DNA from 2 places in the Streptosporangium album genome. Region 2 is predicted to be linked to the other one. Evidence: predicted binding sites of a transcription regulator. Region 2 holds the regulator's gene; the other holds the start of a gene.
The links. The regulator LexA, encoded in region 2, represses DNA repair genes until DNA is damaged. The targets are predictions, from matches to a motif close to TCGAACANNTGTTCGA.

Region 1 (4,207 bases), on a different contig from region 2:
CGACCACCTCGACCGTCTCCGGCTCCTCCCCCACCGCGACGGCCAGCGTGGACAACCCCACCGGACCGCCCCCGAACTTGCGCAGCAGCGCCCCGAGCACGGCCCGGTCAAGCCGGTCCAGTCCCTCGGCGTCCACCTCGTAGAGGTTGAGGGCCGCCGAGGCGACGTCCTTGGTGACCACCCCGTCGGCCCGCACCTCGGCGAAGTCACGGACTCGGCGCAGCAGCCGGTTGGCGATGCGGGGCGTGCCCCGCGACCGCACGGCGATCTCGTGCGCCGCGTCGCCGGGAAGCTCCAGGCCGAGCAGCCGCGAGGAACGCCGGAGCACCTGCTCGAGCTCGGCCACGTCGTAGAAGTCCATGTGCGCGACGAAGCCGAACCGGTCGCGGAGCGGAGCGGGCAGCAGCCCGGCCCGGGTGGTGGCCCCGACCAGGGTGAACGGTGCGACCTCCAGCGGGATCGCGGTCGCCCCCGGCCCCTTGCCCACCACGATGTCGACGCGGAAGTCCTCCATCGCGAGATAGAGCATCTCCTCCGCGGGACGGGCCATCCGGTGGATCTCGTCGATGAAGAGGACCTCTCCCTCCGAGATGGTCGACAGGATCGCCGCCAGGTCGCCCGCCCGCTCCAGCGCGGGGCCGGAGGTGATCCGGAGCGGAACGGACAGCTCCGTCGCGATGATCATGGAGAGGGTCGTCTTGCCGAGACCGGGCCCGCCGCTCATCAGCACGTGGTCCGGTGGCCGGTTGCGCCGCAGCGCGCTCTGCAGGACCAGCGACAGCTGCTCGCGCACGCGCGCCTGGCCGATGAACTCCTCCAGCCGCTTGGGGCGCAGCGCCGCCTCGATCAGCCGCTCGTCACCCTCGACCTCGGGTGACACCAGATCACGCTCGGAGCTCACGCCGGTCCACCCTCACTCGTGCCGCCACGGTCGTCCCGGCTCCACGCGCCCGCGCGGGCGGCTTCCTTCTCGTCGTGCATGTCCGGGAGCTCGTCGTGTATGTCCAGCCGCACCGCGGAGTGCCCCCTCATCGGACGCTCAGCGCGCCCAGCGCGGCCTTGAGCAACGTCGCCACCTGCGGAGTGCGGCCCTGTGCCACCTCGGCGTCGGCCTGGGGGGTGACGACGGCGACGGCCTCGTCGGCGTCCCTGGCCGAGTAGCCGAGCCCCACCAGGCCGGAGTGGACCTGGTCCCGCCAGGCGGGCACGGCCGCGCCGCCGTTGAGGGCGGCGTTGACGGCCTGATCGGGCGTGCCGAGCTTGTCCTTGAGATCGACGATGATCCGCTGGGCCCCCTTGGGCCCGACCCCGGGAACCCTGGTCAACGCCTTCACATCGGCGCTCGCCACGGCCATCCGGAGCGCGTTGGGGGTGTGGACGGCCAGCATCGCCAGAGCGACCTTGGGGCCGACCCCGTTGGCCGTCTGCAGCATCTCGAAGACGCCGCGCTCGTCGTCGCCGGCGAAGCCGAACAGCGTCAGCGACTCCTCCCTGACCACGAGCGAGGTGGCCAGCCGGGCCTCCTCACCGACCCGGAGCGTCGCCAGCGTGCCCGGCGTGCAGTGGACCAGCATGCCCACCCCGCCGACCTCGACCACCGCACCGTCGGGCGCGATCGCGGCCACCCGTCCCCGCACCGAGGCGATCACTATGGAGTTCCCTTCGAATATCCGGCCCGGCCCCGCCCCCGGAAATAGGCGGCGGCGGTCGTTCCCTGCCCGGTCCTGGTCTTGGCCAGCGCCTCGGCCAGCCGGTTCTGCGCTCCGCCGCGCCACACGTGGCAGATCGCCAGCGCCAGCGCGTCGGCGGCGTCGGCGGGCTTGGGCATGGCGTCCAGCCGGAGCAGCCGGGTCACCATGGTCCCCACCTGCTGCTTGTCGGCCGTGCCGCTGCCGGTGATCGCGGCCTTGACCTCGGAGGGCGTGTGCAACGCCACCGGCAGCCCCCGGCGGGACGCGCACAGGATCGCCACGGCGGACGCCTGCGCGGTGCCCATCACGGTCCTGAGGTTGTGCTGGGCGAAGACCCGCTCCACGGCCACCGCGTCGGGCTCGACCTCGTCGAGCCACTGCTCGATGCCCTCCTCGATCGCCACCAGCCTGGTCCCGATCTCGTCGTCGGCTAGGGTCCGGACGACCCCGACCTTGACGAGGCTCAGCGGCGCTCCGGGCCGCCCTTCGACCGCCCCGAGCCCGCACCGGGTCAGCCCCGGATCGACCCCCATCACCCGCAGCTCGGGCAATCGCACCGACACGCCTCCGCTCGCCGAACACCTGTTCGGTGCCCGACTCTACCGCGTGGGAGCACCTCACGCACGGCTGCCCGCACCACCGCTCGGAAGATGGTCGAGCACGTACGGCCCGGCCCGGAAGACGGCGTCGAGATGCCGGCGCCGGCCGTGGCGGGAGACCCCCGGGATGACCGGCGGATCGACCTCCTCAGGTGCCGGGCGGCCGGCCCCGAGGAACTGCCCGGCCGGGGGACGGCGCTCCCTACAGGTGCTGGGCGGCCAGACCGCCGGTCGGCACGGACCCGCCGAGCAGCAGGATCAGCCAGGCGGTGAAGAGCCGTTCGATCTGCTCGATCTGCTCGATGAAACCGTGCAGCACGCCGTTGTACCCGTGGGTGCGCTCGGCGGCCCTGATGGTGCATGCGGTCACGAAGACCGCGATGAAGCCGTCGGCCTTCTCGGAGTGTCCTTGAGGGAGCAGAGCGCACAGGCGGCTCGGATCCCCCCAGACGGCGGAACACCCGCCTCCGGTGCCGGAGACGGGTGTTCCGCAAGGGGCCTACACGTCGAGCTTCTCCAGAACCTCGTCGGAGACGTCGAAGTTGGCCCAGACGTTCTGGACGTCGTCGCTGTCCTCCAGGGCGTCGATCAGCCTGAAGACCTTGCGCGCGCCGTCCTCGTCGAGGGGGACGTTCATCGTCGGCAGGAAGCTGGACTCCGCCGAGTCGTAGTCGATCCCGGCGTCCTGCAGGGCCTTGCGGACCGGGACGAGGTCGGTGGCCTCGGCGACGACCTCGAACTGGTCACCCAGGTCGTTGACCTCCTCGGCACCCGCGTCGAGGACCGCGGTCAGCACGTCGTCCTCTCCCAGCTCACCCTTGGGGACGAGCACGACGCCCTTGCGGTTGAACATGTAGGAGACCGAGCCGGGATCGGCCAGGGAGCCGCCGTTGCGGGTCAGGGCGACCCGGACCTCGGAGGCCGCGCGGTTGCGGTTGTCGGTCAGGCACTCGATGAGCACCGCGACGCCGCCGGGGGCGTAGCCCTCGTACATGATGGTCTGCCAGTCGGCGCCACCGGCCTCCAGGCCACCGCCGCGCTTGCGGGCGCGCTCGATGTTGTCGATCGGAACCGAACTCTTGCGCGCCTTGGTGATGGCGTCGTACAGCGTCGGATTGCCGTCCGGGTCGGGGCCGCCGGTCCGGGCCGCGACCTCGATGTTCTTGATGAGCTTGGCGAACAGCTTGCCTCGCTTGGAGTCAAGCGCGGCCTTCTTGTGCTTCGTCGTCGCCCATTTGGAGTGGCCGGACATCGCCTAGAGCTCCCTCACCATCTCAACGAAGTATGAATGCACACCGACATCCCCGGTAAGTTCCGGGTGGAAGGACGTGGCGAGCAGCGGTCCCTGACGGACCGCGACGATCCTATCCTCAGCTTCGGCCCGGGCCAGCACTTCGACCCCGGGCCCGACGGATTCCACCCACGGCGCACGGATGAACACCGCACGCAACGCGCCGCGGCCGGCGAAGTCGATGTCGGCCTCGAAGGATGCGACCTGCCGGCCGAAGGCGTTGCGGCGGACCACCATGTCGATGCCCCCGATCGTCTGCTGACCGTCGACACCGGCCTCGATCCGGTCGGCCAGCATGATCATGCCCGCGCAGGACCCATAGGCGGGCATGCCGTTCTTGATCCTCAGACGGAGCGGCTCAAGCAGGTCGAAGGTCTCGGCGAGCTTCCACATGGTGGTGGACTCCCCGCCGGGGATGACCAGGCCGTCGACCGCCTCCAGCTCGCCGGGTCGCCGTACGGCAACCGCCTTGGCGCCCGCCACCTCCAGGGAGCGCAGGTGCTCACGCACGTCTCCCTGCAGGGCGAACACACCGATTGTCGGGGCGATGCTCACCAGTGGTCCTTTCAAGATGCTCGAAATGCTCTCTCAGCGTATGGCCACTGGGCTCGCCGCCCAAACCGGGT
Region 2 (4,207 bases):
TACGGCGATCGACGGGTGAGCGGGCCGGTCCCGGTACGTGAGCGGTCGGACGGCAACCCCCTCAACCGCAAGGAATATCTGCGGTATCTCGCGCGGCGCGGAACGGCTCGATGAGATCGAGGTGAGGTCGGCAGGATGCCGGGGCGCGCGGACCGCCCCGGCATCGATTAAAGGCTCTGCCTCTTTTCGTGTCCTTCCCGCGTGACCGGCGGCCGGAAGAGGAAGACAGTGGCTAGCAGAGGGAGGGGACATGCGGGTATCGGTGCTCGGTATGGGCAGCATGGGCCGGGCGATGGCCCGGCGGCTGCTCGAACACGGTCATGAGGTCACCGTCTGGAACCGGACACCCGGTAAGGCGGCGGAGGCGGTCGATGCAGGTGCGGTGGAGGCGCCCTCACCGGCGGAGGCCGCCCGAGACGCCGGCGCGGTGCTGATGTCGCTCGCCGACGACCAAGCGGTCCGTGCCGTCATGGCGCGGCTGACCGACCTCGGACCGGATCCCGGCGCGCAGGTCGTGGCGGACATGAGTACCGTCTCTCCGGACACGTCCCGCGCGCTTGCGGAGCTGGCGCCGGGGGGCCGGTTCGTGGCCGCCCCGGTTTTCGGAGGTCCGCAGGCCGTCGTCGAAGGGCAGTCCATGGGCCTGCTGGGCGGTGAACGTGGTCTCGTCGACCGGTTGGAACCCCTCTGGGCGGACCTCTTCGCCGTCCACTGGTACTGCGGGCGCGATCCGGGCAGCGCCCTGACCTTCAAGCTCCTGAACAATTATCTGATGATGGCGGGGGTCGCGGTCCTCGCCGAGGCGGTGGCGACAGGCCAGGCCGCTGGGCTCGACGAGGCGATGCTGAGGGAACTCCTCTTCCAATGGCCGACCGTCGCGACCGGCCTGCACAACCGGATCGACGACATCCTCCAGGGTGACCACCGCGGATGGTTCGCGACGCGGCTCGGTGCCAAGGATGTACGGCTCGCCGTCGAGGTCGCGGAGTCGAAGGGGCTCCGGCTGCCGATCGCCCGGCTGATCGAGCAACGCTACGAGGAAGCCGCCGAGCACGGCTGGAACGACTCCGACATAACCGCGATCGTGGAGTTGGTCCGCGCACGCAGCTGAGAGCCCGTCGGCGGCAACGCCCGGCAGGTCGTGGATGGAAGGGGGAGTGCGGGCCCGGCCGCCCGATGACGGAGGCTCCGCCGTACGGCCTCCGTAGGGCGAGCTGTGGTGGATTCGGCCCCTTCCGGCGGTGACCGCCCCGCCGCGGCGGGGCGGCCGTCGTGGGAGCGCCGGAAGGAGCGGGCACGGTGGCCCGCTCCCGCGCCGCGCCGGCTCAGAGCTTGCGCAGAACCGCTACGACCTTGCCCAGAACGGTCGCCTCGTCGCCGGGGATCGGGTCGTAGTTGGGGTTGTGCGGGACGAGCCAGACGTGGCCGTCCTTGCGCTTGAAGGTCTTGACCGTGGCCTCGCCGTCGATCATCGCGGCGACCACGTCGCCGTTGTCCGCGACGGGCTGCTGGCGGACGACCACCCAGTCGCCGTTGGCGATGGCGGCCTCGATCATCGAGTCGCCGGTCACCTGGAGCAGGAAGAGCGTGCCTTCGCCGACGAGCTGCTTGGGGAGGGCGAAGACGTCCTCGACGCTCTCCTCGGCGAGGATCGGGCCACCGGCGGCGATCCGGCCGACAAGCGGCACGTAGGCCGCGGTCGGGCGGCTGATCGGGGTCTCGTCATCACCCGTGCCGGCGGGATCCATCCACAGCGCCGGCTCTCCGGGAAGGCGGACCTCGAGCGCGCGGGGACGGTGCGGATCACGGCGCAGGTATCCCTTACGCTGCAACGCCGTCAACTGGTGCGACACGCTGGAGGTGCTGGTGAGCTGCACCGCCTCGCCGATCTCTCGCATGGAGGGCGGGTAGCCGCGCTGCTGCACCGAGTCGCGGATCACCTCAAGGATCTTCCGCTGCCTGGGGGTGAGGCCAAGGGAGTCACGCCTGCGCACCGCCAGGTCACTGACAGCCGAACCGTTCTTGTCGTGCTCGCTCATGCGATCTCCTCGCCTCCCGATCTGTGTTTCTTCCGTCGCACACGGCGACCGTACCCCTGTTGAAGATCATATTCAAACAATTGTTCGAGTCGTTCGGGAAATCAACGGCGGAGTGGTGTACAACATCGTACGGGAGTTCGATCGACATCGTGTTCGATTCGCTGATCTTTCTTCGATATGTGTTCGGCCAGGTCGAAGGCTCGGGGGGGCCATCATGAAAACGGCTGTGGCGGCGGGGGGAGCTGGGCGGGCACCCGCCCGGCGGCCCGGTCCGGCGGGGAACATCCGATACTCTGGTGCGCCTCTCCGGCTCACCAGGCGGGGGAGGGGTGTGATGGTGGCCGCTCTCGTGCTGGCCGCCTTGGGGGTGCTCTGGGTCGCCGCGCGCATCGACGCCGCCTCGGCGGTTGAGCGGAAGGGGCGCGGAGGGCTGTCGCGGGTCGTGGTCCATGGTGGCGACACGCTGTGGGGGATCGCGGACGCGGTCACCGGGGAGGGCGACCTCGCCCCGACGGTCCGCCGGATCATGGATCTCAACGGGCTGTCCGGCTCCGTGATCCAGCCGGGGACCCGGCTCTACCTGCCGGACGGCTCCCCCTCCTGAAGAGCGCTCCGGAGGGGCGACACGCCCGGCCCGTGCGAATGGGGTGCGCTGATCAGCGACTTCGCCCGGCAGGGCCTTCTCAACTTGCGTTCATGGGCCGACACTTCTACCGTTGGACCACAACATCTAGTGGCATCTTCGGCGCACTTCACCATAGATTGTGTTTCCATTACCGCATCTCGACCATTCGATATGTGCGCGAGCATCTCGGCATGGACACCGTGGACGTGGGCTGAAGGGTGGGCCGCTTGCCGGGCCAAGGAGGCGACGCGTGCACTGTCCGTTCTGTCGGCACCCTGACACGCGGGTCATCGACAGCCGGTCCACCGAGGACGGCGGGGCCATCCGCCGCAGGCGCACATGCCCGGAGTGCGGGCGCAGGTTCACCACGCAGGAGACCGTGCTGCTCATGGTCAGCAAGCGCAGCGGGGTGACCGAGCCCTTCTTCAGGGAAAAGGTGATCGCGGGCGTCCGGCGGGCATGTCAGGGACGCCCGGTCAGTGAGGACTCGCTGGCCCAGCTGGGTCAGCGGGTGGAGGAGGGCATCCGGGCGACCGGGTCGGCGGAGATCGCGGCCCACGAGGTCGGGCTGGCGATCCTGGGACCGCTCCGCGAACTGGACGAGGTGGCCTACCTGCGATTCGCCTCGGTCTACCGGAGTTTCGAGACCCTGGCGGATTTCGAGACCGAAATCATGCAGTTAAGGGCGGATCGTCCTGCCAAGCAGGGCTGAATCACACCCCGAGCGCCGGGGGACAAGGCGGCGCGTTGATGTGGTCCGACTCGAGGGCTCTGCGGAGCCCCGGAAGGGGGAAGTCATGACGGAGACGGTCAGTGGCGCAGCCGCGCGTGGGGGCAAGCGGTTGCGCAAGGGTTTGAAGATGAAGCGGATCTTCACCACTCCCGGGGTGCATCCCTATGACGAAGTGCACTGGGAGCGCCGTGACGTCGTGATGACCAACTGGCGGGACGGCTCGATCAACTTCGAGCAGCGGGGCGTGGAGTTTCCCGACTCCTGGTCGGTCAACGCCGCCAACATCGTGACCACCAAATACTTCCGTGGCGCGGTCGGCACCCCGCAGCGCGAGTGGAGCCTGAAGCAGCTGGTCGACCGGGTGGTGGGCGTCTACACCAGGACCGCGGTCGAGGAGGGCTGCTTCGCCAGTGACGAGGATGCCGAGATCTTCGACCACGAGCTCAAGCACGCTCTGGTCAACCAGGTCTTCAGCTTCAACTCGCCGGTCTGGTTCAACGTGGGGACCGCCTCGCCGCAGCAGGTCAGCGCCTGTTTCATCCTGGCCGTCGACGACCAGATGGAGTCCATCCTCGACTGGTACAAGGAAGAGGGTGTGATCTTCAAGGGCGGTTCGGGGTCCGGTGTCAACCTCTCCCGGATCCGCTCGTCGAAGGAGCTGCTCTCCAGCGGCGGTACGGCCAGCGGCCCGGTCTCCTTCATGCGCGGCGCGGACGCCTCCGCGGGCACCATCAAGTCCGGTGGCGCCACCCGCCGCGCGGCCAAGATGGTCGTCCTGGACGTGGACCACCCCGACATCGAGGAGTTCAT

Region 1: a site for LexA is predicted at 2,266-2,281, ahead of ruvC (crossover junction endodeoxyribonuclease RuvC). Genes of this name have one in related genera too.

What each region holds. Positions count from the first base shown of each region.
Region 1 covers NZ_JACHJU010000003.1:595,984-600,190, forward strand. The annotation lists gene ruvB (Holliday junction branch migration DNA helicase RuvB) at 1-901, opposite strand, end outside; gene FHR32_RS46235 (hypothetical protein) at 898-1,032, opposite strand; gene ruvA (Holliday junction branch migration protein RuvA) at 1,029-1,649, opposite strand; gene ruvC (crossover junction endodeoxyribonuclease RuvC) at 1,649-2,233, opposite strand; gene FHR32_RS32605 (hypothetical protein) at 2,493-2,660, opposite strand; gene FHR32_RS32610 (YebC/PmpR family DNA-binding transcriptional regulator) at 2,790-3,542, opposite strand; gene pdxT (pyridoxal 5'-phosphate synthase glutaminase subunit PdxT) at 3,546-4,136, opposite strand; gene FHR32_RS46240 (hypothetical protein) at 4,207-4,207, opposite strand, start outside.
Region 2 covers NZ_JACHJU010000001.1:612,152-616,358, reverse strand. The annotation lists gene FHR32_RS02805 (elongation factor G) at 1-114, shown strand, start outside; gene FHR32_RS02800 (NAD(P)-dependent oxidoreductase) at 251-1,111, shown strand; gene lexA (transcriptional repressor LexA) at 1,326-2,039, opposite strand; gene FHR32_RS02790 (LysM peptidoglycan-binding domain-containing protein) at 2,374-2,643, shown strand; gene nrdR (transcriptional regulator NrdR) at 2,915-3,376, shown strand; gene FHR32_RS02780 (vitamin B12-dependent ribonucleotide reductase) at 3,462-4,207, shown strand, end outside.